Regions from separate parts of the Shewanella sp. SM32 genome, predicted to be linked through region 3. Evidence: predicted binding sites of a transcription regulator. Region 3 holds the regulator's gene; each other region holds the start of a gene.
What was found. The regulator LexA, encoded in region 3, represses DNA repair genes until DNA is damaged. The targets are predictions, from matches to a motif close to TACTGTATNNNNATACAGTA.
Positions count from the first base shown of each region.

Region 1 (10,120 bases), on a different contig from region 3:
AGGCCGCAGCCGCAACTGCTTCTGGTATGGGCGCAGTATCCGCCGCATTGCTGGCTAATTTGCAGATGGGCGATCACTTAGTGGCGTCGAATGCCGTATACGGTTGTACTTATGCGCTAATGACGACTCAGTTTGCTCGCTTTGGTATTGAAGTGTCCCTAGTGGACTTTTCATCGGTAACAGAAATAGAAGCGGCGATCAAATCCAATACTAAGGTCATTTTCTGTGAAACCCCTGTCAATCCGCATTTGCAGGTATTTGATTTAGCTGCAATTGCGAATATTGCCAAACGTCATCAGTTGGTCAGTATTGTCGACAATACCTTCATGACGCCATTACTGCAGAGACCGCTGGATTTTGGCATTGATTTGGTGGTCCACAGTGCGACTAAATATCTCAATGGCCATGGCGATGTGATTGCGGGGATAGTGTGTGGCAGTGAAGAACAGCTCCATAAAGTGAAGTATGAAATTTTAAAGGATATTGGCGCTGTGATATCGCCACATGATGCTTGGCTGATCTTACGCGGCCTTAAAACCTTAGATGTGCGTTTGCAGCGCCATTGCGATAGTGCCCAGCGCGTGGCAGAGTTTTTGGCGGAACATCCAAGCATTACACGTGTGTATTATCCCGGGCTTAAATCTCATCAAGGGCATAAATTCATTGGCCAGCAGATGAAACGTGCTGGTGGTGTTATCGCGTTTGAACTGGCCGCAAATTTAGAAGAAGCTATGGCCTTTGTCGGATATCTAAAGTTGTTCTCAATTGCGGTGAGTCTAGGTGACGCTGAATCCCTTATCCAACATCCTGCATCGATGACGCATTCACCTTATACGCCAGAGGCAAGAACGGCGGCTGGGATTGGTGATAATTTGCTGCGGATCTCTATTGGTTTAGAAGATTGTGACGACATCATCGCCGACTTGAACCAAGCGCTAGCTCGATTAGCTTAATGAATGTTGTTATTTTAAAGACCGTTAGCTATTTGAATGATAAAAGGATGCTTTTTGCATCTTTTTATCATAGTCAAGCACTGGCTCATTGAGCTGAAGACAGAAGTTTAGCGATAGTGAATATTTATGACGCCGATTTGGTATTTCGGGACAGCTTAGACTATTTTTGATTTGAGGCCACGGAAGTAGGACGAAAGGCCGCAAATCATGGAATAGAGGAATTGTTATGAAAACCACAAATCGTATACCAGCTTTTATGAGTGCCATAGCATTAACTGCTTTTTTGGCAAGCCCAGCAATCGCAACAGAAACCCCAACCAAGGCCGCCGTGAAAGTACAGGCTAAAACTGAAGCGGGTGAAATGGCATCGGATGTGAAGAAAGCTATGCCAGATGCCGCTCAAGTCAACATTAATACCGCTTCAGCCGAGCAGTTACTCGTACTCAAAGGGATTGGTGCCGCAAAGGCTCAAGCGATTGTCGACTATCGCACTAAAAATGGTAAGTTCAATGCTATAGATGACTTAGCCAATGTCTCTGGTGTTGGGGCTAAGATAATTGAGCAAAATCGCCATTTGATCAAGTTGTAACCACCTTTGGCGATGATTGCGGTGTAGCCTGCTGATTTTTATGATAAGAGATTCAGTAAAACATATATAAAAGTCTGCATTTGCAGGCTTTTATCATTTCAATCACTCCATTTGCTTATAGATTGTGCAGTTAGGTGGGATATTAAGAGATCTTATCGATTAGCGCTTGATCCCATAGGGTCCATGGGGGATAATCCTCCGCGTTCAAGCAATGCTTTGGTTTATGTCATTCAAAGTAATGTTCGAAGTTATGGTGACCCTAGGGTCCCCCCGCAATGATAACTTGTGAACTCGGCCAGGCCCGGAAGGGAGCAACCGCAGCAAGCGACTCGTGTGCCGGGGTGTCGGCTCTAGGGGAACCTCCAATTCAACTTTCCCTCTGTTTATTTCCGTTGTACTTCTCTATATCTACTCAATTTATATTATTCAATATATTAGCTTACAGGCTATTTCCGTTTTCTGCCGTTAATCATTTATAGCATTAATATTTCTGCACAATGAGATAATCCATTACCTGCCTCTGTTCTTGCCACTGCAACGGCTAAAAATGCTCTCAATAGTAACTCTTAGCAAGATTAGCGATTTGCTTCGGCTTCTTCCTGTAATCTTTTTTGCAGATTTTGTTTAAGAAAGGCGCGGGACTTTTCGAGTGCGGTTTGGATCTCACGCTTTAATTCCTGCAGCTCGTTATAGTCTTCAAAGAAGTAAGTATCGACGAGGTGGCGTATGTAGCGCACAGGCAGTTGATTTAAGGTAACGCAACATAAGTCGGCGAGATAGTCCTCAGGAAGTTCGTCCATAAGTCCTTCATCTGACAATATTTCCATTAAAAGAACTTCGTAGTAATTACGGATTTCGAGTTGCATTGTTATGCTCCATGACGGTTTTCATTGAGTTTGCTACCACAAATGATTTGCCGCAATAAAAAGTTGGCAGTGTCTTTGGCTTAATTGTAGTGCGTCTCTGCTGTAGCCGCCGCCTATCACGGCTGCAATTGGAATATTTTCCGATTTTGCCATTGATAACACAGTTAAATCCCGTCTGAACAGTCCTTCTTGGCTGATATTGAGCAAGCCAAGATCGTCATTTTGATGAATATCGACCCCAGCATCATAAAGAATCAGATCTGGTTGATGGATTCGGATAAGGAGGGCGAGTGTTTGCTCCACGGTTTCGAGATACAGATTGTCATCGCTGCCTTTGGTTAGCTCAATATCATAGTGGGAATGCTGCTTACGATTCGGGAAATTCTCTTTGCAGTGAATCGAGCAACTGATGATCCCTTGATGTTGGTGGCTGAGGGTTGCACTGCCGTCACCTTGATGCACATCGCAATCAAAAATCAGTACCTTGTGTACTTGATGGCTTGCGATGGCATTTCTGGCCGCGAGGATAAGGTCGTTGAAAATACAATAGCCGCTGCCAAAATCGTAATGGGCGTGATGGTAGCCACCCGTGAGATGCAGGGCAATACCCTGATTTATGGCTAATGAAGCTGTGAGTGTGGTGCCAGCCACAGAATGCAAGGTACGCTCAACTAAGGCTTCACTCCACGGGAAACCAATCCGTCTTAGCGCTGCTGTTGGCAAGGTACCCGCGATAAATTGCCCTACATATTCGCGTTGATGCACTTGCATTACATCTTCTGCAGTCATGGCCGTTGGTGCGTGGAATTGTGCAGTCGTGGCAATGTGGTTATCGAGTAAGTACTGCCGTAAATGTGCGTATTTAGTGGTGGGAAATCTGTGATGGGGAGGAAGCGCCAGCTTGGAATCGCTGGCGTGATAAACCAGTGGGATCAGAGTCAATATTGACTAAACCTCGTTATCGCAAGTTGTTATAGCTGTGAAATTGCCCAGCTCATAAATTCTTTACGGGTTTTTTCATCCGCTTGTAGCCACCAGTATTGCAACATTTGTTGTGGGTTGGCTCCTGCTGCTTTAGAGGTGTCTACGGGGGCCGTGAGTGATGTTGCGTTAACGGTCGCCGATGCTGTCACGGGTGCTGGTGCAACGGCAACCACTGCGCCAGCTGCACCGGTTGCTGCAGCGGCAGTTCCCGATACGTCAACGGCTTGATTACCACTGAAAAGGCGAGAGACGAAGCTTTCTTCTTCTAAATTGGTATTCACCACTTGGTAATTGACGTTGCCTTTGTCACTACGGGTTAATTTGATTTGTGGGTTTTGCGCGTAAACTTTAGGCTTTTTAACGACTTCACCTTCGGCCGCTTGCAGATAATATTGATGGTCGCCATCAACATCTAAAGTAACGATGAAAGGTGCTGACTTAACAAAGGTTTGGCTGTCACTAAAATTATCCTCTACCATTTCATGGTAACGAATGGCGATTTTGTGAGTGCCGGGGGCCAATTCTAAGCTGCTTTTATGGTTAAATACGCTCGACTCGACTTTTTTACCATCAAGAGCAAGGTACTCAAATGACATAGGAATGTTCAGATCTGCAGCGAAGGCTGAGGCAGATCCGAGTAATACTAGCAGGCTGCTAATTGGCAAAAGTGATTTCATTGTTACTCCTTAACGGTTATTACTCTGATACGGGCGTTCGAATATTTGAATGCGATCTTCTATATAACTAATAGCTTGCCTGCATTTCCCTAGACGACGATGCATCAAAAGGATGTCATTTTGCAATTTTATTTTGTCAGCACTATGACAGTTTTCAAGTTTTGATTCCATTTCTTCAATTTTTTGTTCAAATTTTTTCGCCCAATTAAGATGTTTGTTCAATTCTTCGTAGATCTCATGACTATTTTGCATCACGTTATTGGCGATCCAATCGAAACCACTTGCTTGGTGAGACTGATTCTGGCGCTGTGCAAAACGGGCACGGCTACTGGCACGCTGCTGAGTTTTAGACTTAATGTCAATAGAAGTGGTCAGCAAGGCTCGTTTGACTGCGGTGAATCTATCTTGGATCCGCTCACAGCTCAGGGCAATGGTCTGGGGGGCGAGTTTAAGCTTAATTTGTTTTTCGAGCTGCATAATACTGCTACGAATTTGTTCAATACAGGGGCCGAGTTGGGCGCCGTGTTGGACAAACAGCGAGTGATTAAAACGCTCCGTTTCTTGCAGGAGTTTACGCTGCGGCGGCGCGAGTCGATTATCGTGTTGCAGCACTTCTTGTTCTAAGGCTTTAAGCTGATTTTTCAGCATCACCATTAATTGTTGGGTGTTCACAACCATGCGCTCCATGCCAAATTCGCTGCAATCATTAGCACGATCAAAATAAACAGTGGGCGGATAAAGGGCATGCCAAATTTAATCGCACAGCGGGCACCGATAAATGAGCCTAACATCATGCACAATCCCATCCACAAACCTATTTGCCACTGTACCTGCCCAAGCCAGCCAAAGATAGTCAATGCGGTCAAGTTGCTGGTGAAGGTCATCGCACGGGCGAGGCCGCAACTGTGCAGTAAAGGCAGTTTATACAAAGAGCCAGATGTGACGGTCCAAAATGCGCCAATGCCTGGGCCTGCAAAACCATCATAAGTGCCTAAAGCCAGCCCCTGTAGCCATTGTTGCTTGGCTGGTGGCTTGCTGGTTGGTGCTTGGCAGTTAACGTCTGACATCGCATTGGGGCTGACTAAACTGTAAATGGCGATGCCAATAATCAGCAAGGGTAGGACTTTTTCGAGCCATTGAGTATCGACTAAATAGACTAAGAAACTGCCCAATACCGCGCCGATAAAGGTGGCGATAAAAGCCATGTACCAAAATGAGGGTTTAAAGAGGTGCTTGCGATAATAGGTCCAAGCCGCCATAAAAGAGCCAAAGCTTGCGGCTAACTTATTGGTGCCTAATACGGTATGCGGTGCAATACCTAAGGTTAACAGTGCGGGGATCGACAAGAGGCCACCGCCACCCACGACGGCATCAATGAATCCAGCGATAAGACCTATGACTGCCAACAGGGCCCAATGACTGGGCTCGAGTAACAACTCCAAATTTTAATCCTACTCTATAACACGTCTAAAGGGCGGTAAGGCATCCAGTAAGGACTTACCATAGCGTTTAGTGACTAACCGCCTATCTAAAATAGTCACTCGGCCATAATCTTGCTCTTTACGCAGTAATCTACCACAACTTTGAATAAGCTTACGTGAAGCATCTGGGATCGTCAGTTGTAAGAAGGGATTACCGCCTTTGACTTTGACATATTCTGCATGCGCTTGCTCAACGGGCGAGGTTGGTACGGCAAAGGGCAGTTTAGTGACGATCAAGTTAGTCAGATAATCGCCGGGCAAGTCGAGACCTTCAGAGAAACTGCCGGTGCCGAACAAGATACTTGGTTCGCCCTTATCGCATTTAGCTTTATGATTTTCTAACAATTGTTGCCGTGGCGCATTGCCTTGGATAAGTAGCTCAGTGGTGAGTTTACCTTCAAGTAATTCAACCACTTTTTCCATCTGCCAGTAGGAGGCGAATAGCACTAAGGTTGCCATTTCGCCTTCAATAAGGGTGATGATTTGTTCGGCAAGTTCAGCCGTATAGGCATCATCCGTCGGCTCAGTGCGCATTTTGGGTAAATAAAGTGTCGCATTATTGGGGTAATCGAAGGGCGATTGTAAGGCTAAATAACGACTGCCATCGTTGAGTGACAAACCTACTTGATGCACGAAATGGTCGAAGTTATTGAGTGCGCGCAGTGTGGCACTACATAAAACCACGCCCGCGGCTTTCTGCCATAGCATGGATTCCAGCATAAAGCCGACTTCGATAGGTGAGGCGCTAAACAGATAATCCACTTGTTTACCTGTGATGAGCTCAACCCAGCGCGCCATAGGGGCACCTTTATGTTTATCTTCCTTGGCCATCATCCTCCACAATTTTTGTAGATTCTCGAGCCTTTGCAGCATAAATCCGGTTTCGGCTAATAGTGCTTCGGATTGATGTTTAGGAATGTCGCCATCTTTAATCGCCTCTGCTAGCAGTGACAGCATTTTATTAAACTGCTTGAGGGCAAGATTAGAGGTAACAGCAAGGTTTTCAGCCAGAATGAGTAATGAGCCCGGCAGTTTGCCGTGCTCAAAACGCAGGCGGTTTTCAGGATTGGCAAAGTGCTTAGTCTGGGTATCGCAGTAGTGAGCCACTTGATTGAGCTGGGCGATAAGATCGCCTAAGTGATCTTGCATTGCCTGCGCAGGGGCAATGATGTTGTTGCTCTTTATTTGGTTTTGTAACTTAGCGCAGGTTTTGCCAATTTTTTCGAGCCAGTCGCAGGCGCCCCTCAGCGTGGCTTGTGCGCTGGAGAAATCCCGCGCCACAATCGGTAAGTGATGTGCCTCGTCGATAACATAAAACACGTCTTCTGGATCGGGCAAAATCACGCCGCCACCTAATTCTAAATCGGCAAATAACAAGCTGTGGTTGGCGATGAGCACGTCCCAAGTATCGACATCTTCACGGGCTTTATGGAACGGGCAATTTCTGTGGCTGGCGACTTGGCGATGACAGCTGTGTTTGTCGCAGGCGATTTGTTGCCACAGATGATCGGGCAGCGGCACGGCTAAGGTATCGATTTCGCCGTTCCAGCGACCTTCGTTATAGTCTTTTAACAGGCCATGCATCATAGCCACTTGGCTATTGTCAGGCTTAGTTTGCCACATGGCCATTTGTGTACTGTTGTCGTCACCGATGAGCATCGCCAGTTTCGAAAGACACACATAACGTTGTCGACCTTTGACTAGGCCAAAGCGGAAATTTAAGCCGGATTGCTCAAGGAAGAAGGGCAAGTCTTTATGCAGTAATTGTTCTTGTAAGGCAACGGTCGCGGTGGCGATACAGACTTTTTTCTTGCTCGCTAATGCCAGTGGGATGGTACCGAGAATATAAGACAATGATTTACCGATACCAGTCCCTGCTTCGACCACAATGATGCGCCTATCTTTGTCATAGTCGCCGGCGAGGGTCTTAGAGATTTCCGCCACCATATAGTTTTGTTCGCGGCGCGGCCTAAAATGAGGCAAGGCGGTAGCGATATCCTTATAGATGGCGCGGATCTGGGTTTTTACATTGTCAGGTAACATGCGTCACTACTTTATCGAATTAATGCTGTACATAATAACAGTGATTGCATAGCCTAAGAAACTTTTCTGCCATTTGGTGGCATTTAAATTGAGTAGCTATACGATTTGGGAACCCATGCGATGAAGCCAGAGGCAACAACGGCCGTTAGTGTACAAGGTCGAGTCTTAACACGCCATGCGATTCATCGTCATGGGAGTTTAGTGTTGCAGTATTATCTGGCGACAGCCCAAGGCCCTGTGCTGGTGGAAGTGCAAGACACTGAACACATTTGTTTTTGTCATCAAACGGATGTGGCGGCTTTACAGTTACAAACGCCGGGTCAAGCATTGCGGTTTGTGCCGTTAGCGCTCAAAAGCTTTAAAGGCGGCGCCGTCAGTGGAGTTTATGCTAAATCGAGCAACAGCTTACGTACCTTACAGCGCATCGCAAAAGATGCCGATATCCCTTTATTTGAAGCGGATATTCGCCCTGAACAGCGTTATTTAATCGAGCGGTTTGTGGCGCTGGATGTGGCATTTTTAGGGCATTTCTCTGCGCTGAATAGCGACAGTCTTCAGGCTAACTCGCTGCCCGTGTTTATCGCCGAGCGGGCTAAGACTATTGCCCCTTTAACGGCTGTACATTTCCGCTGTATCTCACTGGATTTTGAATGCAGCTTTGAGGGCTTACTCTATTCGGTCGCGCTATATGGTCAAGACAGTGGCCGAGACGAGGGGCAAGGCAGCCTCAAGCAGACTTATGAAAAAGTGATTATGGTAGGCGAAGCTGAATCAAACTCCCCCGAATATATTGAATGGGTGGTCGATGAAGCGGCGCTGATCCATCGATTAATCGCGTGGTTCCATGAGTTTGATCCTGACTTTATTATCGGTTGGTCAGTGGTGAGTTTCGATCTCGCGCTATTGTCACGCCGTGCATTATTACATCGTATTCCGCTCACCATTGGCCGCGGCGGCGCTAAGCTCGATTGGAAAGTTGACAATAAGTTTCGCCCAGAAACCTTAGTCTTACCGGGCCGTGTGGTACTCGATGGTATCGATTGGCTTAAAGCTGCTTTTTATCACTTTGAGCGTTTCTCGCTTGAATTTGTGTCGCGGCAACTATTAAGTGAAGGCAAGGCCATTCATAACGTCGATAACCGCGTTGAAGAAATTGACCAGCTGTTTAAGACCGATAAACAAGCCTTAGCCCATTACAATCTTACCGATAGCCGCCTAGTATGGGATATTTTTACTCACACTCAATTGTGGGATTTTGCCCTCGCGCGTGCCGAACTGACAGGTTTAGAACTGGGACGGGTAGGGGCTTCGGTGGCGGCGTTTAATCATTTGTATTTACCACATTTACATCGCGCGGGTTATGTCGCTCCTGCTGAGCCTGTGAGTCAGGGCATTGAAAGTCCTGGCGGCTATGTGATGGATTCTGTGCCGGGTCTTTATAAACACATCTTAGTGTTCGATTTTAAAAGCTTGTATCCCTCCATTATTCGCACCTTTTTGATCGATCCTAAGGGATTAATTGAAGGCTTGCAGTTGCCCGAGTCTGAATGTGTTGCGGGGTTTCTTGGCGGCCGTTTCAGTCGGCAACAGCCTATTTTACCTAAGCTAATTCAAACCTTATCTGAGCAGCGCGAAAAGGCCAAGCGTGAGCACAATGCGCCGTTATCCCAAGCGATAAAAATTATTATGAACTCGCTGTATGGGGTTTTAGGTTCTCAAGGCTGCGTGTTCCATGATGCTAAGTTGGCAAGTTCGATCACGATGCGCGGCCATCAAATCATGAAACAAACCCGCGCATGGATAGAAGAGATGGGCTATCAAGTGATTTACGGCGATACGGATTCGACCTTTGTCTGGCTTGGCAGCGAGCCTGATCTTTCTGACATTAACGCTTTAGGTAAAACGCTAGCGCAGGCTATCAATGCTAAGTGGCAGGCTAAAATCTGTGCTGATCACCAAGTTGAGAGCTTTCTCGAGTTACAGTTTGAACGGCATTACGAGCAGTTCTTTATGCCAACCTTAAGAGGTTCATTAGAAGGCAGTAAAAAACGTTATGTTGGCGCGTGGCGCAATGCGAGTGATGAACTTGAGCTCACCTTTAAGGGTATGGAACAAGTGCGCAGTGATTGGAGCCCTTTAGCACGTAAAGTTCAAGCGTCACTCTATGAGCGCATGTTTAACCAAAGGGATATCAGTATTTATTTAACTAGCGTGTTTGAAAAACTGCTCAATGGCCAGTTGGATAATGATTTGGTATTTCGTAAACGCATGCGGCGCAATATTGAAGACTATACGGCTAAGTCTTCTCCACATGTAAAGGTTGCCCAGCAATTATGTGATGTGACAGGTAATGCTGCTTTTGGCAAGCGGGGAGCACAAATAGATTATCTAATCACTGTAAACGGTCCAGAGTCCGTTGAGTACAGAACATCTAAAATCGACTATCAATACTATATCGACAAGCAAATTGGCCCTATTGCCGAGCCGGTGTTTTCAATAATGAAACTAAACTACATGAGTATTACAT
Region 1 covers NZ_JAKKRO010000006.1:72,087-82,206, reverse strand. Annotated here, with positions in the region: gene megL (methionine gamma-lyase) at 1-953, shown strand, start outside; gene L5M10_RS04145 (ComEA family DNA-binding protein) at 1,180-1,542, shown strand; RNA gene ffs (signal recognition particle sRNA small type) at 1,802-1,899, shown strand; gene L5M10_RS04135 (late competence development ComFB family protein) at 2,118-2,408, opposite strand; gene L5M10_RS04130 (histone deacetylase) at 2,442-3,350, opposite strand; gene L5M10_RS04125 (DUF2057 domain-containing protein) at 3,380-4,069, opposite strand; gene L5M10_RS04120 (primosomal replication protein) at 4,079-4,747, opposite strand; gene L5M10_RS04115 (sulfite exporter TauE/SafE family protein) at 4,738-5,511, opposite strand; gene dinG (ATP-dependent DNA helicase DinG) at 5,521-7,593, opposite strand; gene L5M10_RS04105 (DNA polymerase II) at 7,714-10,120, shown strand, end outside.
Region 1: a site for LexA is predicted at 7,617-7,636, ahead of dinG (ATP-dependent DNA helicase DinG). Genes of this name have one in related genera too.

Region 2 (10,120 bases), on a different contig from region 3:
AGTTTTTCGGTTGATGAAAAAATAGCAAGCATGACAAAGGTTTATCGCCCCTGCGTGCTGATTATCGACCGATTCTGTGGAAAACTTGGCAACCCAACATCATTAGAAAAGCTTTTTTTCTTGTTTATTTTTCACAAATATAACAAAAAATGCAAACATTCAGTCATGCCACTAACAAAGATCAAAAGGGAACACGATGCAACTTATACGCTTTGGAATGAATCTGGACGGTAATCGCGGCTGGATTCTCATTGATCAAGTTGGTTCGGCTACGCTGGGTCAGCAAGGCCTATTAAATGTACTCGAAGTTCACCTAGGCCTAGTGCAAGCACCTACATCGCATGCGAAACGCATCGTCGATATGCGTCAATGCCTAGTGGAATGCTGCACAGGAAGTCGCTTTTTTGAAGGGAGCTTTAAAGTCGATGAGTTAGGTGTTGCAGAGCAACTTTTGAATTGGCGTGATCAATGGTATGAGGCTGGTTGGAATGGCGATTTTGCCGGAACAACGTTACCTCGATTACAAGATATGGTCGCACTTGAAAAAGTGGCACAGCATCGAGTTGCAGCGGGAATCGGCCAACGTTTGCAAGCGGTGTCCCAACAATTGGCTTATCGGCAGCCACAAATTGATGCTATTGAATTGACCGAAGCAATGGAAACGCTCCCTTTGTGCTGGCAACAAGTTTTGAAGCAACTTCCTATAGTTGAGCCCAAACCATTGCCTGTATTGGCATCTGTGGGGACTGATTTATTTGCACTGCAAACAACGTTGCTCGCTGATCAATTAGTCGCAAGTTCGACAATCGAAAAATTTAAGGGTGATGGTAGTGTACAAGTAGTGCGTGCAGAGTCGGCATTGACATCATCTCAATGGCTGGCTGAATTTTTGAAGCAAGCGAACGAAGATACTGCTGTACTCATTCCGCAACAAGGCACCTTATTAGATGCAGCATTACATGCAAATAATCATGCTTGTCTAGGTCAGTCCGAATCAAGTGTTTTTCGCCCTGCATTGCAACTTCTTCCATTGGCTTTAAAGCTTCTTCAAGCACCGATTGATTTGGCGATTTTGATGCAGTTTTTGGCTCATCCGGTCAATCCGCTCCGCAGTCGCCATCGCCGAAGAATTGCGGAACATTTAGCCAATTGCCCTGGAGTCGGTGGCGCGAAATGGCATGCTTTATTGCAAAAGTTAGTCGATGAAGATAAAGACGAAAACCCAAGTACAGAGACGTTAGCCAATTTGCAATACTGGACCGAGTCGACTCGTTACAGCAAAAAATTAGGATTACCGCTTGAGATTTTGATTGAGCGCACACAAAAAATCACACAGTTCTTCCAAACACGTTTGGTCACGGACAGTGTGGCTAATAAATTAGCTTTTCTTGCTGCGCATGACCAAGCAAAAGCTTTTTCAGACGCTTTGTTAGCCTTGTCTATGCAAGGAACGACACACATTTCATTTGCAATATTAGATAAATTGCTCGCGCAATCGATGGGAAGTGGAGTCGGTAATCCATTGCAAAATGCAGAAGTGGGCGCTGCCGCTGCGGTCAATAATCCAGCAGCATTGATCGATTCATTTGCCAACGTTGTTTGGTGGACAATGAGTTCGCCGGCACAGGTTCAATCTCATCCATGGTCTAGTGCCGAGCAAAAGAGTTTGCGCGATGCAGGAGTTAGTTTGCCAGATTTGAAGGCGCAGGCAAAACAGCAAGCGCTGAGTTGGTTGCGCCCAGTGCTGCTAGCGCAGAGGAAACTGGTGTTAGTTTTGCCGCCAGAAGGCGAGGAACTGCATCCATTTTGGTGGTTGCTCAACGCAAGCCTGGCCTCGATCAAGATATCTAAAATTGAGGATTGCCTTATCGGCCCTCAAACCATGGCAAAAACAACGACCACGAAGGCAATTACTTATAGTGCTTTACCTGCCAAACGTCGTTGGTGGTCATTTAAAGCTGAAAATCAATTTGACTGGGATAAGCCGTATTCATTTAGTAGTTTGGAGCCTTTGCTGTTTAATCCTTATCAGTGGGTACTCAATTACCCTGCCAATTTGCGCAAAACATCCGTACTCAGCATTCCGGCCGACTTTACTTTGATGGGTACCTTGGCGCACCGCATGGTTGAGAAACTCTATTGCACTGCGGGCAGCTTGGCTTGGACGCTAGCACAGTTAGAAAACTGGTTTGATTCACAAATTGATACATTAATCGATGAAGAAGGCGCAGTGCTATTAATGACTGGAAAGCAGGTTGAATGTTTATCCTTTAAAGCACGCCTTCGCCAGTCGGTAATCAGTTTGCATCAATTACTCCAAACCGCAGGAATTACGTCAGTACAACCGGAACAGCTGCTGGAAGGGACATCTAATCAGGGGGATTTAAAAGGTTTTGCCGATTTACTACTGACGCTATCAGATGGCTCGACCTTGATTGTTGATATGAAATGGGCTGGGCAAAAAAAATACCGAGAAAAGCTTCAAAATGACACCCATTTACAATTGATCCTTTATGCCAAGCTGGTACAAGAAGCTACGGGGAGCTGGCCTGAAGTTGCATATTTTATCCTGCACGATGCGAAATTACTCACCACTGCGCCACATCAATTTAAGGGCGTGACGGCGGTTACATCAACATCTGAGCTAACAAAACCAGCAATTTGGCAACAAGTGCTTAAAACATGGGCTTGGCGCAAAGCGCAATTTAAAGCAGGTATGATTGAAGTCATTGTCGAAGGTACTGAACCCAACGAGCTCTCTACGCCCCCAGAAGACGGCGTTGCGCCGCAAGAAATGGATCCACGATACAACGCCTATCTTCACCTAGCTGGTTGGGAGCAATAAAATATGAACATCGAATTTATTAGCGCAGGCGCTGGTAGCGGGAAAACCTACACATTGATGGACAAACTGTACCAAGAGCTGATGGCTGGTACAGCGCCCAGTGGCATTCTGGCTACGACATTTACCAATAAAGCTGCCGCTGAATTGCGCGAGCGAGTGCGTCAACATTTGATTAAAATGCAAAATCACGCATTAGCGAACCAAATGTCTCTGGCACAAATTGGTACAGTCAATAGCGTATGTGGCCAGTTGTTAAAGCGTTTTGCTTTTGAAGCAGGTATGCCAATCGAACAAAAAGTGCTCGATGAAAAAGTAGCCGATCAATTGATGCGAGAATCGATTGATGCCGTTAATGAAAGCGGCGATATGGCAGAATTTTTGCGAATTGCAGGTCGATTGGGCTTGGCTGATGCTACGTTTGGTAGTGATAACATCCCTTGGCGAGAGGCACTAAAGAATTTAATCAATCAGGCACGATCTAATTCCATTGACGCTGCCACTTTGCGGCAAGATGGGGCACGCAATGCCCTCGATTTGCTAAGGTATTTTCCAAGCGTCACCATATCTGATCTCAGTGCGCAGCTGCAGTGCAGCATTGAAAAAGTCTTGCCGAACATACGTACTGCTGTGGCGCAAGTTAAGCCGATTAAATTAACAGTAAGCTATCTTCAGCAACTCGAGACGGTGCTTAGTGGTATAAAAATGGGGCAACTCAGCTGGAGCGCATGGCCCAAACTTGCAATGGCAGCGCCAGAGGCTTCGCTTAAAGACTGTATTCAAGATGTAGCCGATGTTGCTGGTCACTTTATGAAGCATGCGCAACTCCATCAAGATATTGAACAGTATTTAACGCGCATTTTTAACATGGCTGCCGATGCGATGGATGTTTATCGGCAATTAAAAGAAGAAATGGGCGGGGTAGACTTTACCGATCAGGAATGTCGTCTGCTTGAAATTCTTGATCATCCAGTCGTTGCCGACGCATTACGGGATGAATTGGCTCTATTGATGGTGGATGAGTTTCAGGATACTAGTCCGATTCAGTTGGCTTTGTTTTTGAAACTAGCTAGTTACGCTAAAAAGGTTATTTGGGTAGGCGATATTAAACAAGCCATTTATGGCTTTCGTGGCAGTGATCCGGCACTCATGATGGCCGTTATTGACGCCTTGCCAGCTTTGGGCGGCTCGAAATCTATCCTGCCAAATTCTTATCGGTCACGCCCAGCCTTGGTGCATTGCGTTAATGATTTATTTGGGAATGCATTTAATGGCTTGGGGCTGAGCAAGGCGGACGTGGAATTAGTGCCAACGCGGGTTGAGTCGGAAGGCGCTGCGCTGCTCGATTGGGTGCTGGAAGGGTCGAATAAAGAAACGATCCAAAGTGCGCTCGCCACTGCCGTTTCAAAGCTTATGGCGGAAGGGCGCAATATTGTGGATCGCGAAACAAACACATTACGGCCTGTTCGTTACTCAGATATTGCAATTTTGACACGCTCAAACGCATCGGTGCCAGCTGTTGCAGCGGCACTGTCTGTACAAGGTATTCGAAGTGCAACCGAGCAATCGGGCTTATTGCTGCAGCCCGAGTGCGTCTTAGCAACCGCGTGCTTGCGTCGCGTGCTAGATCCTGCTGATACCATTGCCACCGCAGAAATTATTTCGTTAGCGTACTGCCAAGAGCCAGAACAATGGCTGAGTCATCGTTTGAACTGGCTGGCACAAGAAGGTAATTCGCCCAGCCAGTGGATCGAAAATTCAGTCGATGCGGCCGCCGACTTGCCAATTTTTAATGTGTTAAAAACTATCCGCAGTGAAACCTTACTTCTATCTCCGCGCGAAGCATTAGAAAACATCATCTTGCGTTGTCAGCTCAGCCAGGCCGTTTTGCAATGGCAGCAAGACGTCGAAAAGGCGCAGCAACGATTAGCCAATTTGAATCAACTATTATTACTGGCTACGAAATATGAAGACGATTGCCTGTCCGCTAATCAGGCCGCCACGCTGACTGGTTTGTTGATGGCGTTGCATGCTGCAGCAGATGAAGAAATCGATCTTCAAGCGCAAACCGCACTGAATGCGGTGAATGTACTTACTCATCATCGTGCCAAAGGATTGGAATGGCCGGTGGTGATTTTAATGGATTTGGCGAGTGATGTTCGTGATCGATTATGGGGCGTGCAAACCGAATCAGCTGCCCAATTTGACGCCACAACCCCCTTGTCCTCAAGGAAAATACGTTATTGGCCATGGCCGTTTGGTGCGCAGAAAAAAGTCACTTTGGCTGATGAAATAGCACAAACGCCACTAGGCAAGGCTTGCCGCCAAATGGCGCTTAATGAAGAACAGCGATTATTGTATGTCAGTATGACCCGTGCACGAGATGTACTGATTCTGGCACGATCTTCTAAAACGCTGGATGGAGAATGGATGCAAACCATCGCGCTGGCCGATATTCTTCCAGCCGACGACACAGCGAAAGGCATCACGCTAAAAAACCAGCACGTCGTGCCGTTTGAGCGCGCGATCATTACTAGCAGTGCTCCTGTGTTGCTACCAAACATACCCGAGAAATTGTATTGGTTTGCGCCGTCGCAAACACAAACAGATCGCCAGCGCATGAGTCAATCGCCATCTACCAGCGCAGCGACAAATGCCGTGGTGTTAGAAAGTGAACAATTTGGTGTTCGGCTAGCAACAGGGAAAGATGCAGAGCGCGGCCGATTTGGCGATGTTATTCATGCATGTTTTGCTGCACATTTGGCTGACCGAGCCAAGCCACTTTGCCTTGATGAACTAGCAGCAATTTTAGTGCGCACTCATCAATCTCACATGATCTCTGCACCAGATTTATATCCGCAAATGGAATCAGCGCGTCAATGGCTATTGCGTCGCTGGCCTGATGGGCAAGCGCGTATTGAACTACCGATGGCGCATGCAGCGGAAAATGGCACGATGGTCGCTGGACGTGCCGATTTGGTGATTGAAACGACAGCAGGCTTCATCCTGATTGATTATAAATCTACCTCGGTCGCCTCGATACAGCATGCCAAATTGGTGCAAGATCATGGCGGGCAGTTAGCCACCTACGCCAACATTCTCAGTAAAGTGACCGGTAAACCAGTGATTGAAAGCTGGTTGATGTTGCCGATGACTGGCATAGCGCTGCGATTGGGCGCAATCTAAAGTACGTACAGCGATGCGGCCATTGAGTGTCGATGAAAAATAGAGATAGGCCACTGTAAAGGTGAGGCCGTTTATGGACGATACAGTGATTTTCCCTAAAGGAATGGCAATCGGTTCATTGGCAGGCAAAGCGATAAAACAAGCCGATTTTTTGATTAACAAGAGGCCCAGAAAAGCGCTAGGCTATGTGTAACATTACAAAAAATAGGTCAACTACTTAGAGGCAATCAAAGTCAGTTCGATGTCCGTATCAAGCTTCAGGGCAACAGGGAGTTACATTGGGAAGTGTTCATTTTCATATGATTCAACTAATGAAATCCATTTTTCAAGCTCGGAACCTTCAGCGGTATTAGGTATTGCATCAAACAATCCTTCAATTTTCTTTAAAGCTGCACGATACTCATCATCAGAACTCAGAGGCGTCTCTTCGCAATAAGTAATAATCTCATTCCCGACAGAAGGAGAATCAACCCTTGCCGCTAAGTCATCAGAAAGTGGTGCGGTAGCGTCACATTTTGAGAGCAATATATTGATTTTAGTATTCTTCATTATCAATTCCTCTATTCGAATCGTCACAGTTACAGTAGCCACTCTGTAGTATGACTAAAAATTGGGTCTAAGCTATACTGACACGCTTTGAGGCATAAACGTGTAAATCCATCTACTGTCGGATATCAACACTTTATCTCTGGCAGACATTTCCACTTGGTTGTGTATTGTGGCGTGAGCAGGTCTCTGCGCATGGCCCATTTTTGTTCGATACCTTGAGCTGCAATAAATAAGGTATCTGTGCCATAACGTTGATTAATGCCATCGAGGGTCTTCATTAACGCGGGCTTGGCTTTTGAGACATTAAATAAATCTAACTGGCCATGCTGAGTGCTGACCAAATCAATCAGGCCCACGCCGACTTTATAATAACGTACACCGGCACGGAAAAGTTGAGATGCTGCTTGTGTCATACCTTGAGTAAGTTCAATGCTGCAATCGGTGGCACAAGCAAAGTGCACTAAGGTCTTAAAGCCTGTTGGGCGTTCATCGTAGGGGGAATTGCTGGCAAACAACAACATGGTTTTACAGCTTGAACCTTGCTTACGCGCTTTCGCTGCGGCAATCGCCACATGTTTACTTAAGGCTTGCAGTAAATCCTCATACTCGGTAATACGCTCGCCCACGCTACGAGTTAAGAATATTTACTTCTTATCCGCCCTCGCCTCGTCCCACACTTTGCACGCTTGCCCATTGAGTTCACGCACAGTGCGTTCTATTTCAATACTAAATTGCTTCCGCGCTAAACCTGCAGGGATTTTGGCTAAGTCATAGGCGGTCTTTACGTTCATCAATTCAAGTTTTTTGTTTATCCTACGCCCAATGCCCCAGACATCATTTACATTCATTGATTGTAAAATTGAAATCCGGTCTTGTTCATTATCGATAACACAGACACCCTGATAGCCTGGTAACTTCTTTGCCGCGTGATTGGCTGCTTTAGCCAGTGTGAGTGTTGAGCCTATGCCGACACAAACCGGTAAACGAGTTTCTTTCCAAACCGCTTTTCGAATCAATTGGCCTTGGGCTTGTAAGCACTTAATGGCGGGGTAACAATTTTTAAAGGAGAGAAAGCTTTCATCAATCAAATAGACATGCAAGCTCTGGAGCAAAGCGGCCGATAATATTCATCATCTTTGCAGATAAATCGGCATAGAGCTCATAGTTACTTGAACAAACAATGACACCTAATTTCGTACACAGGTCTTTGACCTGAAAGTATGGTGCAAACTTAGGCACACCCCGTTCTTTCGCTTGCTTGTTTGCCGCTACAATGCAGCCATCATTGTTACTCAACACAATCATTGGCTTACCACGCCAATCAGGCCTAAATACCTGCTCGGCACTGCAATAGAAACTGTTGGCGTCAACTAAGGCAAACATCAGATGTAAGCTAATAATGGACTTTGGCGATGGCAACGAACAGAACGAATAACAACCCCTTCAATCGTAAAGTTATCGTAATCGTGAATAGGCTGAGGTTGATGTTGTCCATTCGACGACAGCAGCATGCGATGCGTTTTATCGAGGATTTTACATACAAATTCACCGTTGAAATTGGCAACAATTACATCACCATGACGTGCGGTTTCCTGACGGTCAACAATCAATATATCGCCATAAAAAATACCCTCGCCCTGCATTGAGTCACCTTTTGCGATACCAATAAAGGTCGCACTAGGATGCACAACTAACAGCTCATCAAGGCTGAGACCCAACTGACTATATTCAGCTGCAGGGCTTTCGAAGCCAGTGATACCGGCACTGGCATAGATAGGGATAATACGCATAGCCAACACCACTGTTTTTATATACAGTAATTATAGGCGTTGTTAGATATCTGGCAAGAATTATTGTGATGTTTCGATGTAACACCATTGGTTCTTTTCTTTATCAAACCCCACGTCAAAATTCACCGCGGTGGTATCACCCGTCTGGTCTCTCTTTGCAACGATACCTTTTAGTTCAGATAAATCATCAACACAGGGGACTCAAGCGCGGCGATGATCATAATTTTTACCAGAATGAGCATCATTACCTCACCAAAAGGCGCGACGGACGACACGACTGCAGCAATGGTAAAAATGCGTGTCCTCAAGACTGATCTGAGTTCTCCTTGAGGGCGGCTTAGCGAGTCTTCCACATCAACAATTTTATTGGCAGTAAGTGATGATTTCAACGTCAAAGGCTTCCCAGTTTAAAACATTTAGAGCGAATTATTAGAAATATCTAATAAAATAACAATATGAGCAGTCTTCAGTGTGAGCAACTTCAAATACTTACCATGTTATTTATCCAAGAGCATTTTTAACCTGCAATAGACGTCATCGAATGACGCTTGGATAGCGAATACTGGCTCTTCGATACGCTGAGCCATGCCTTGATAGAGTTGTGCTCGGGAATAAAGCGTAAAAAGACTTCTAGAACTCCATAGCGATAACCAGAGTGAGAGCCTGTCATGATGACTCCAAAGTTTCTGTTAGATAATATTTCAACAATTCGTGTGAATGATAATACTCAATTTAAAATACAACGCCCATATTACACATTTACACAATATTCTGTGATTGAAGATATTTTGAATAAATGCCCAAATGGTGAAATTAATCGTGGAATAGTCACAGATTTTTTTAAACGTGGAGAGCATGTTCATGGTTTTTTTGCGGCAATGATTTGGGGAGGGATCTCAACCGGAGGACCTACTGGAAATAATTTGTCTCTGTTGTTATCTGTCGAGCCTGAAATATTGCAGAAACACATAGCGGTAGTGGGTGAGTATGTTAAACACAACAAGTTTTCAGGCGCTTATCATTATATGAACGGTGCTGGTAAGCTCAAAGGATTGGGCGACTCATTTTTTACTAAATTGTTTTTCTTCCTGGGTAATGCCAATGAGCAAGAAATTATTCCTCCAATTTTCGATAAATGGACAAAGTTAGCCTATGCAGCGCTCTTGGCTGATAGTGAAGACGATAAGATATTTCATCGATATATATCATCAGTAAAAGGAGTAGATGTCAGATTCCGTACAGCTTATCAAGGAGATGCATACAATGATTATGTTGTTAAGATGAACTGTTGGGCCAAGAATTGTGGAGTTAGTGTCAGCGATTTGGAACAATTTATTTTTGGTTGCAACAGAAAACAAGATCCTTCGGCGTCGAATCCAAGAATGATTTTTGAGAAGAAGGTCAATGAATTTATGCTTACGGCTGTGAGTTAGTCGATAGCTAAAAATTGAATCTTTGTAGGTTTAGATTGATGACTATTTGAAAGATGGAGATAGAGTTATGAAAGAATATATCGTTACTGGTACCTGTGACGGCCGTCGCGCCATGGTTCGGATTTTTGCCTATAGTGCTGGACAAGCTACCCGCCTCGCCCGTGAAGAACATGGTTTTTCGTCTACTGCAAGCACTAAATTGGCTTGATATTATTGTAACTCTTAATTGGATCAATTTAGACTTTGAGTTACTGTCACTGATTTTTCAGAAGAATCCCGAAATGGTTGAAACTGGTCGATGATAAGGAGGCTGAATTATT
Region 2 covers NZ_JAKKRO010000008.1:128,378-138,497, forward strand. Annotated here, with positions in the region: gene L5M10_RS05495 (PD-(D/E)XK nuclease family protein) at 197-2,845, shown strand; gene L5M10_RS05500 (UvrD-helicase domain-containing protein) at 2,849-6,028, shown strand; partial or broken gene L5M10_RS05505 (IS30 family transposase) at 6,120-6,221, shown strand; gene L5M10_RS05510 (hypothetical protein) at 6,302-6,577, opposite strand; partial or broken gene L5M10_RS05515 (Y-family DNA polymerase) at 6,703-7,960, opposite strand; gene L5M10_RS05520 (LexA family protein) at 7,960-8,367, opposite strand; gene L5M10_RS24160 (hypothetical protein) at 8,538-8,762, opposite strand; gene L5M10_RS05530 (hypothetical protein) at 8,885-9,037, opposite strand; gene L5M10_RS05535 (hypothetical protein) at 9,036-9,800, shown strand; gene L5M10_RS05540 (hypothetical protein) at 9,868-10,008, shown strand.
Region 2: a site for LexA is predicted at 8,377-8,396, ahead of L5M10_RS05520 (LexA family protein). Genes of this name have one in related genera too.

Region 3 (10,120 bases):
ATTAAAATAAGCGGCACCTTGGCCGGGCGAAACTGAAGGTATCGCTTGGCCAATAGTTGCTTTAGCGGACATATTGCGCGCCAAAAATGCCGTATGGATTAGCTCGCCAGGGTGAACTTCGAGCCGTTTGGTTTGTGGCGCAAATGTCCATGGCATGCCTGTTTGTACCTGAGAAATAAATTCCACAGTCACTATTCGGCTTGTATCTACTGTGATTGCTTGATAACTACTCGCGGTATTGGAGGGTTTTCCATTGATACCGAGTTGCTCGCACAACACATCGTAGAGCGGCACCAGCGCGAATCCAAAGCCAAACATGCCAATACAGCCTATAACTAACATGCTGATAAGTTTACGATTTGACTTAGATTTATCTTGCTGGTGTTGGGTTGCCATTTCATTTCACCTCAGGTGGTGTCGTGAAGGAGTGGTAAGGCGCAGGGCTTGGCAATGTCCACTCTAAACCCTCGGAACCTTCCCAAGGTTTAGCGGGAGCTTTTTCGCCGCCACGGATGCACTTAATTACTAATACTAAGAAAATCAATTGCGATAAGCCGAAGGCGAACCCACCAATCGAGACGATTTGATTAACATCGGCAAATTGAATCGAGTAGTCAGGGATACGCCTTGGCATTCCTGCCAGCCCAAGGAAATGCATCGGGAAAAATAGCACATTGACTGAAATCACCGAGCACCAGAAATGCCATTGTCCCAGTCGTTCGTTGTACATGTGTCCCGTCCACTTAGGTAGCCAGTAATAGGCCGCTGCCATGATGGAGAAAATCGCACCAGTCACGAGCACATAATGGAAATGTGCCACAACAAAATAAGTATCGTGGTACTGGAAGTCGGCGGGTGTAATGGCGAGCATTAATCCCGAAAAACCGCCAATAGTGAAGAGTATGATAAAGGCTACAGCAAACAGCATGGGCGCTTCGAAACTGAGTGAGCCGCGCCACATAGTGGCAACCCAGTTAAACACTTTCACCCCAGTTGGCACTGCAATCAACATAGTGCAATACATGAAAAACAGCTCGGCAAACACTGGCATACCTGTGGTGAACATATGGTGCGCCCACACGAGGAACGACAGAATTGCAATACTAGCCGTAGCATAAACCATGGATGCATAGCCAAATAAGGGTTTACGACTGAAGGCTGGGACTATGGCAGAGATGATGCCAAAGGACGGCAAGATCATGATGTAAACTTCAGGGTGGCCGAAGAACCAGAAAATATGCTGGAACATCACAGGATCGCCGCCGCCCGCCGCATCGAAGAAACTCGTGCCGAAAAACTTATCGGTCAGCACCATAGTCACTGCGCCCGCGAGTACGGGCATAACTGCGATCAGTAGGAATGCCGTGATAAGCCAAGTCCAGACAAACAATGGTAACTTCATCCATGTCATGCCTGGCGCGCGTAAATTCACTATGGTCACAATCACGTTGATCGCGCCCATGATCGAACTTATCCCCATGATGTGAATAGAAAATACAAAGAGCGCCGTGCTATCTGGGCTATAAGTTGTTGATAGTGGTGCGTAGAAGGTCCAACCAAAGTTAGGTCCGCCACCTTCCATAAACAGCGAACTGAGAAGAATAGTAAAGGCGAAGGGGAGTATCCAAAAACTCCAGTTATTCATCCGTGGCAGCGCCATATCTGGCGCCCCTATCATCATCGGGATCAGCCAGTTAGCTAGCCCTGTAAAGGCCGGCATTACCGCGCCGAATACCATGATCAACCCATGAACAGTTGTCATTTGGTTGAAAAAGTTGGGCTCGACCAATTGTAATCCAGGTTGAAAGAGTTCAGCGCGGATCACCATGGCCATAGCGCCACCGGTTAAGAACATAATGAAGCTGAACCATAAATACAAAGTACCTATGTCTTTATGGTTGGTGGTTAGCAGCCAGCGCATGATGCCCTTTGGCGCACCATGATGATGGTCATCATGGGCTGCGGTTTGATCTTGAGTCGTAGTGCTCATCATTATCCCCTACTGTCCATGACTTGCGATATCAGCAGGTTGCACTGTATCGCCGGTATTGTTACCCCAAGCATTGCGTTCATAGGTAATGACTGCTGCAAGTTGCTGTGGGCTAAGCTGTTTGCCAAATGCCTGCATAGCCGTGCCCGTTTTGCCGTGCATCACAATATCGATGTGATTGGCGACTGGTCCAATGGCGATAGCACTACCCACTAGCGCGGGGAAGGCGGGTGGTATTCCTGCACCTGTCACTTGATGGCAGGCAGCACAGAAGGTCGCGTAGACAGTTTCACCTTCGGCCATGAGGGCGTCATGGCTGAGTGTGGGGAGGCTTGCGGGATCGACTGCAGCTGAGACGTCTTTTGCAGGAGCGGGTGTCGGGGTTGTACTGCTTGGTACCGCGGCGGATGTTTGTGCAGAATTGCCGTTCATGTACTCGTTGACGTCTTTGGCTTGCACTGCATCTCCAGTATTATTGCCCCAAGCATTACGCTCGTAGGTAGTCACTGCCGCGATTTCTTGTGCAGTCAATTGTTTACTAAACGCTTGCATGGCTGTACCCGTTTTACCGTTGAGCACAATTTCAAGGTGGCCGCTGAGCGGTCCCGTTGCAATCGGGCTACCTTTAAGGGGCGGAAATACGCCTTGCAATCCTTCGCCATTGGGCTGGTGGCAGGCTGCGCAGTGCCCGAGGTAAACTTGTTCGCCTAGAGTCATCAACTCTTCTTTACTTAGGGTTTGTGATAAAGCGGCTTGAGCGGCTTCAGCCGCAGCACCTGCGGCTTGTTTTTGCTCTGTGACCCAAGCCTCAAACTCGGCTTCGGGTAAGGCTTGTACTACGATAGGCATAAAACCATGGTCTTTACCGCAGAGTTCGGCGCATTGACCACGATAAATGCCGGGTTTGTCGATGCGAGTCCAGGCCTCATTGATAAATCCAGGGTTGGCATCTTTCTTAATGGCAAAGGCGGGTACCCACCAAGAATGGATGACATCCTCTGAAGTCATCAGAAAGCGGATTTTGCGGTTTATCGGTAGAACGAGCGGTTTATCGACTTCCAATAGATAGTTTTCACCCTTGGTTTCGGTGCCTTCGATTTGTGCTCTGGGTGTTGTCAGTATGCTATAAAAATCAATATCTTGATCGAAATAGCTGTAATGCCATTTCCATTGGGACCCCGTCACTTTTACGGTGAGATCGGCGTTACTGGGATCTTCCATTGCGATTAAAGTTTTTGTCGCTGGAATCGCCATTAAGATCAAAATGATAAATGGCAGAATCGTCCAAGCGATTTCAACTTTAGTGCTTTCGTGAAAGTGGGACGCGACAGCGCCTTTGGATTTTCTGTGGTTGATCATGGCGTAAATCATGACGCCAAAGACCACTAGGCCTATTGCGCAGCAGATATACAAGATGGTCATGTGCAAGTGATAAACCTTGCCACTGATCTCGGTCACGCCAGGGGTCATGTTGAACCGCATGTCTGCGGCGGTCAACGGTGGTGCGAAAAGCACCACGAGTAAACAATACAACAATTGCTTCACAAGACTTCTCCTCTGCCAATTGCGAATAGCAACTACAAAGAAGAGCAACACAGTAAGTCTCAACTCTATGCAAACTCTTCAGTTCCCAAAAAAGCTTTTTTGACTTCAACGTGCGTTGGCGGCTGTTACTTTTAATCAAGTATTGTTACTGCTGGTAATTAGCCACGCTGGCACATACTGCTGAAATAAATCTGTTCTCTATTTTTAGTGGCGCTTCGAGTTCGATAAATACTCGATTCATTGACCACGGAAGGTGATATATCATCACCGACTTAACCAACCATACTTGCTGTTTAAATATTGATCAAGATCACTTATTTATCTAATTATCTGAAAAATTGCCAAAAAAAAGCCTCACATTCATAGGTGAGGCGGCTTTCAAGGTAAAAAATTAAATGAATATTTAGTGTACAGCGCTAAAAAAAGATTGCTGACCGAAGAGATTGCCTTGCTCAATGCGTACGTCGGCATGTAAGTGACTGTTTACGTCTTCAAGCACTATGCCCATAGCTCGGGCACTTTTAGCCACGATTTGTAGGCGTCGATTATCCCGCGCATCTAATGATTGAGTCCAAGTAATGACTGCACTGGACGTACCACTTGTCAGGGCTTTTTCCATCGCCCACAGGGTTTCGACTTCATCTTTAGCATGTACCAGCAAAACTCTATCCATACGCACACCTGCGCTGGCAAGCATTTGCTTGTAGCCAATACTTGGTGGGTTGATGAGCACTAACCAACGGCCCTGTTGGCTTAACTGAGCGAGTTGTGCACTCAGATGAATTAATTCTTGGCGACCTTGAGTCTTAGTTGGCATACAGGCGATAGGCGCATGGTGCCAGTCATAGTCGGCATCACGGACTTCATCGAGCCACAAGCCCGGATGGCGGGGGGCATTGCCAAGTAGTTTATTCATAGCCAATCTCCATTACGGATCACACCGACGGCGAGTCCTTCAATTGTTAAACTTTGGAAGCCTAAATCCACTTTAATCGGGGAGTAATCTTCATTTTCGGCATGTAGATAGACCACATTACCTTTTTTTTCGAAACGTTTAACAGTGACATCGTCATCGACTCTAGCGACAACCACTTGACCATTTCTAGCTTGTTCTACTTTATGAACTGCCAGCAAATCACCTTCGAGAATGCCGATATTCTTCATGCTGTCACCCTTTACTCGCAGTAAAAAATCGGCGGCGGGATGGAACATGCTTGGGTCGACTTGGTAGTACTGTTCAACATGTTCTTGGGCGAGGATAGGTTCACCTGCGGCCACTTGGCCGATGAGCGGTAAACCTGTTTCAGTCAAATCTTCGATTTCCGCAGGCAGACGAATGCCTCGAGATGTGCCTGGCATGATCTCAATGCAGCCCTTTTTTGCCAACGCTTTAAGGTGTTCTTCAGCCGCATTGGCGCTCTTAAAACCTAAACGGGTTGCGATTTCTGCCCGAGTGGGTGGCATGCCAGTATCGGCAATATTTCGTTTAATTAGCTCTAAAATTTCAGCTTGGCGTGGCGTCAAAGGTCTCATGGTGTTTCCTGTTTTTCTATACAGTTACTGTTAGTATATACAGTATTATTTGCAGCGCAAGTATTAACCACTTTTTAGCTATGTTGGAGAGAATTAGCGAATATTGCCCATAGTCTGGTATTCTATCGGGCTAGTAAACGCACTTAATTGCATAAGAATAATGCCTAAACACGACTCTCTTTGGTTGAAATCATTACGTTGGATCCAAAAACACTTAGTGCACACTATTGTGGTGCCTCAGGATCCCTTTGCCGATCTGAATCTGGATGCTTCCAGACCCCTTGTTTATGTGATGAAAACTGAATCCCTTAGTGACATAGCTGCTTTGAGCGAAATAACGGCTAAGTTAGGTTTACCAAGCCCTTATGAGCCTCTAGTGGCTAATGGTGTGACTGCGCCTCGGGTTGTCTGTCTTCAAGGACGTAAGCCACTGTTTGGCGAACGTGCTGGTAATGAGCCTTTCCTCGAATGCTTTATGCGTTTGTTAGCCGTGCATAAGGAACGTCCTGAATTGGATATTCAACTGGTGCCCGTGAGCTTGTATTGGGGTCGCACGCCAGGGAAAGAAGACGACACTATGAAGGCGGCCGTATTTGAGCGGGAAAACCCGACTTGGTTGCGCAAGTGCTTGATGATTCTGTTCTTAGGTCGACATAACTTCGTGCAGTTTTCGAATGCCGTATCCCTGCGTTACATGGCTGACGAACATGGCACCGACATGGGGATTGCCCATAAGTTAGCACGGGTTGCGCGCGTGCATTTCCGTCGTCAACGTAAGGTAATGACAGGGCCTGTGCTGCCAAACCGCCAAGCACTGTTTCATTCGTTACTCAAATCTGAGTCGCTGCGCAAAGCGATTCAAGAAGAAGCCGCCAGTAAAAAGATTTCTGAGACCCAAGCGCGCGAGACGGCTATTGAGTATCTCGATGAAATCGCTGCCGATTACTCAGACAGTTTAGTGCGTATTGCCGAGCGTTTTTTAACTTGGCTGTGGAACAAGCTTTACAGCGGGATCAACATTAAAGGCGCCGAGCAAGTTCGGCAGTTACACCACGATGGCCACGAGATTGTTTATGTGCCTTGCCATCGCAGCCACATGGATTACCTGCTGTTATCGTATATTTTGTATTATCAAGGCATGGTTCCGCCGCACATTGCTGCCGGCATTAACCTCAATTTCTGGCCCGCGGGACCTATGTTCCGTCGCGGTGGTGCCTTCTTTATCCGCCGTAGTTTTAATGGCAATAAGCTGTACACCGCAGTATTTCGTGAGTATTTAGATCAGCTGTTTGCTAAAGGTTATTCGGTGGAATACTTCTCCGAAGGTGGCCGTTCACGTACTGGCCGTCTGTTGGCGCCGAAAACTGGCATGATCGCCATGACGATGAACAGTGTGCTGCGCGGTATCGAGCGTCCAGTCACGCTAGTGCCTGTGTATTTAGGCTATGACCATGTGATGGAAGTGGCGACGTATCATAAAGAGTTAAGTGGTAAGAAAAAGAAAAAAGAATCTGTGTGGCAGGTGTTTGGTGCGATTCGCAAACTTGGTAATTTCGGCCAAGGTTATGTGAACTTTGGCGAGCCGATTACTCTGCAAAACTTCTTAAATGAGCGCGCGCCAAACTGGCGTACTGAGTTGGCCGATGATCCTGAGCAAAAACCAAGCTGGTTAACGCCAGCGGTAAACGTGCTGGCGAATCGAGTGATGACGAATATTAACGATGCGGCGGCGGCGAGTTCGGTGACCTTGACGAGTTTAGTGTTGTTGGCCACAGATCAAAATGCCTTAGAGCGCAGTCTGCTGGAACGTCAGCTTGATCTGTATCTGACTCTACTCAAAAAAGTGCCTTACACTACTTATACTTCGGTTGCCGAAGGTGATGGTAAGCATTTAGTGCAGCAAGGTTTAGAGCTGAACAAGTTTGTTGTTTGCGCCGATCCTTTAGGTGAAATTGTGTCTATCGAGACGAGTCAGGCAGTGTCTATGACTTACTATCGTAACAATATCATCCACTTATTTATTGTACCGTCATTAATTGCGAGTTGTTTAACGCATAATGAGCAGATCCCGCGTCAGCAAGTTGTGTCAATCGTTGCCGATTTTTATCCACTGCTGAAAGCCGAACTCTTCATGGGCATTAAGGATGTACCTGCCTATGTCAATCAAGTGCTGGATTTCTTCATTGAACAAGGGTTAGTGGTTGAGACTGATACCTTAACTGTCGTGCCTGAACACACTAGCCAACTATTATTGTTAGCCAGTTCAGTGAGCGAAACTCTGCAACGCTATGCCATTATCTTCAATCTGTTAGCGAACAGACCTAAGATGGAGCGCTCAGAACTTGAGTCTGAGAGTCATCTACTTGCCCAGCGTTTAGGCGCTTTGCATGGCATTACTGCGCCAGAGTTCTACGATAAGAAACTTTACGGCACCTTGAGCGTTAAGCTCAAAGAATTGGGATATCTAGCGGATAACCAAGATAAGTCCAATATCAATCGCATACGAGATCAAGCCAATAGCTTATTACGTCCGTCAGTGAAACAAACGATAGTGGCGAGTGTCACCGCGGAGCATACAGTTTAATGGCAAATCATATGAATGCGGCTAAGCATAAGCCCGCAGGTAAGTCCTTGCTCGGCGGCGCCATGATTATTGCTGGCACGACCGTAGGTGCTGGGATGTTTTCTCTGCCCGTGGTCGGTGCAGGTATGTGGTTTGGCTATTCGATTTTAATGTTATTGGGCATTTGGTTTTGCATGTTGATGTCGGGCTTATTGCTACTCGAAACCAATTTGCATTTCGAACCGGGTGCTAGCTTCGATACTTTAAGCAAGCAAACCTTAGGGCAGTTTTGGCGGATAGTGAACGGCGTTTCCATCGCGTTCGTGCTGTATATTTTGACCTATGCCTATATCAGCGGCGGTGGCTCGATTGTGAATCACAGCTTGCAGGGCATGGGAATTGAGTTACCGCAAAGTGTGGCAGGGCTAGTGTTTGCCATAGTATTGGCGAGCATAGTGTTGATCAGCACTAAGGCCGTGGATCGCATTACCACGATTATGCTCGGCGGTATGATCATTACCTTCTTCCTCGCGATCGGCAATTTATTGATCGAAATTGATGTGACTAAGTTGCTCGAACCCGATGGTAATAACAGCTTTTCACCTTATCTGTGGGCGGCGCTGCCCTTTGGTCTCGCCAGTTTTGGTTACCATGGTAACGTTCCCAGCTTAGTGAAGTATTACGGCAAAGATTCCTCCACCATTATCAAGGCGATTTTCGTCGGCACCTTTATCGCACTGGTGATTTATGCCTGTTGGTTAGCGGCAACTATGGGCAATATTCCCCGCAGCCAGTTTATCGACATTATTGCCCAAGGCGGCAATATGGGTGTGTTGGTGGGCGCTTTGTCTGAGGTGATGGCGAGTAGCTGGTTAAACAGTATGTTGACCTTGTTTGCCAACTTGGCTGTGGCTTCATCTTTCTTAGGGGTGACCTTAGGTTTGTTCGATTATCTCGCCGATTTGTTTGGTTTTGATGATTCACGCTCTGGCCGAATGAAAACCGCGTTAGTGACCTTTGTGCCGCCAACGATTTTAGGATTACTGTTTCCCGATGGCTTCTTGGTGGCGATTGGCTTTGCGGCATTAGCGGCAACTGTATGGGCGGTAATTGTCCCGGCGCTGATGGCCTATAAATCGCGGCAGTTGTTCCCCGATAGCACAGGTTTTAGAGTGATAGGCGGTACACCGCTGATTATTCTTGTGGTGTTATTTGGCATAGTCACGGGTGCATGTCATCTGCTCGCGATGGCAAATTTACTGCCGCAATATTCCTAATTTGTTGTGATGATTTAAGCCCTCCATGTGAGGGCTTTTTTGTCTTTAGCGGTTGAGTTTTGTCTTACAGATCTTTTTAACCTGAATACTGGACAGAAATACAAACTCAGGCTTAACTCGAATGATTGTTAAAACAAAGGAGCCGATAATGAAAATGACTCAGTACGCACAAGGACATGCATGTTGGGTTGAACTTGCAAGCCATGATTGGCAGGGAACAACAGCATTTTACCAAGCGTTATTTGGTTGGAACTCGGTTGAAATGCCGATCCCTGAAGGTCACTTTTCGCTATTTAATTTAGCGGGAGATGACTTAGGCGCCATGTATCAAATCCCTGAGTCAGAAGCACATATCCCCAGCCACTGGCGTATCTACTTTGCCGTCGATGATATCGATGCCAGCATTGCAGAGATTCAAGCGGCGGGCGGCCAAGTGCACATGGGGCCGCATATTGTGGGTGATGCGGGCGTGATGGCGCAGGTGAGCGATCCTGAAGGCGCACGCTTTGCTTTATGGCAAGCGAAGAACCACATAGGTGCTCGCCGTCAGGGTGAACTCAATACCCTTTGCTGGGTTGAGCTGGCTTGCAAAGAGCCGCGTACTGAAGAAGCCTTTTACTGCAAAATCTTCCCTTGGACCAACATGCCGAGTGACATGCCTGACATTGAATACTCAGAATGGCAGCTTAATGGTCAATCCATCGGCGGCATGATGACGATAATGCCCGAATGGGGCGATATTTCTCCCCATTGGCTGCTTTATTTTGCAGTAGCCGATTGCGATGCATTTGCAGAAAAAGCCCAAGCGTTAGGCGCGCAAGTGTGCATTCCGCCTAGTGATATCCCTGATGTGGGACGATTTTCTGTCATTGCTGACGCCCAAGGCGCTACCTTTGCGGTGATCAAGCTTAATCAGATGTGACTGGCATATTAAGTGCTGTCATTAAGGTTAAAAACGGCGACGCTAAATCGCCGTTTTTATTTGTCTAACTATTTGTTTAATTAGCGTTATCAATCATGATTGTTTCAGGGCAGGAGCCTTTTGAGGCCTTATTGGCTTTGGCGAGTAGGCTAGGTAAGGAGTCAGAAGTTTTAATGACTTCGGGCAAGTTAATGCGGATTTCACTCAGTAATCCCTTGCCACATTCAAGACTCATTTTAGTGTGAGCGCCTTGACCGAAGCTGCTATCAAAACTTTGGTTTAACTCACTT
Region 3 covers NZ_JAKKRO010000030.1:20,296-30,415, reverse strand. Annotated here, with positions in the region: gene L5M10_RS13410 (cytochrome c oxidase assembly protein) at 1-396, opposite strand, end outside; gene ctaD (cytochrome c oxidase subunit I) at 398-1,990, opposite strand; gene coxB (cytochrome c oxidase subunit II) at 2,000-3,535, opposite strand; gene L5M10_RS13395 (cell division inhibitor SulA) at 3,939-4,451, opposite strand; gene lexA (transcriptional repressor LexA) at 4,448-5,068, opposite strand; gene plsB (glycerol-3-phosphate 1-O-acyltransferase PlsB) at 5,229-7,652, shown strand; gene mtr (tryptophan permease) at 7,652-8,908, shown strand; gene L5M10_RS13375 (VOC family protein) at 9,057-9,830, shown strand; gene L5M10_RS13370 (ribonuclease T2) at 9,907-10,120, opposite strand, start outside.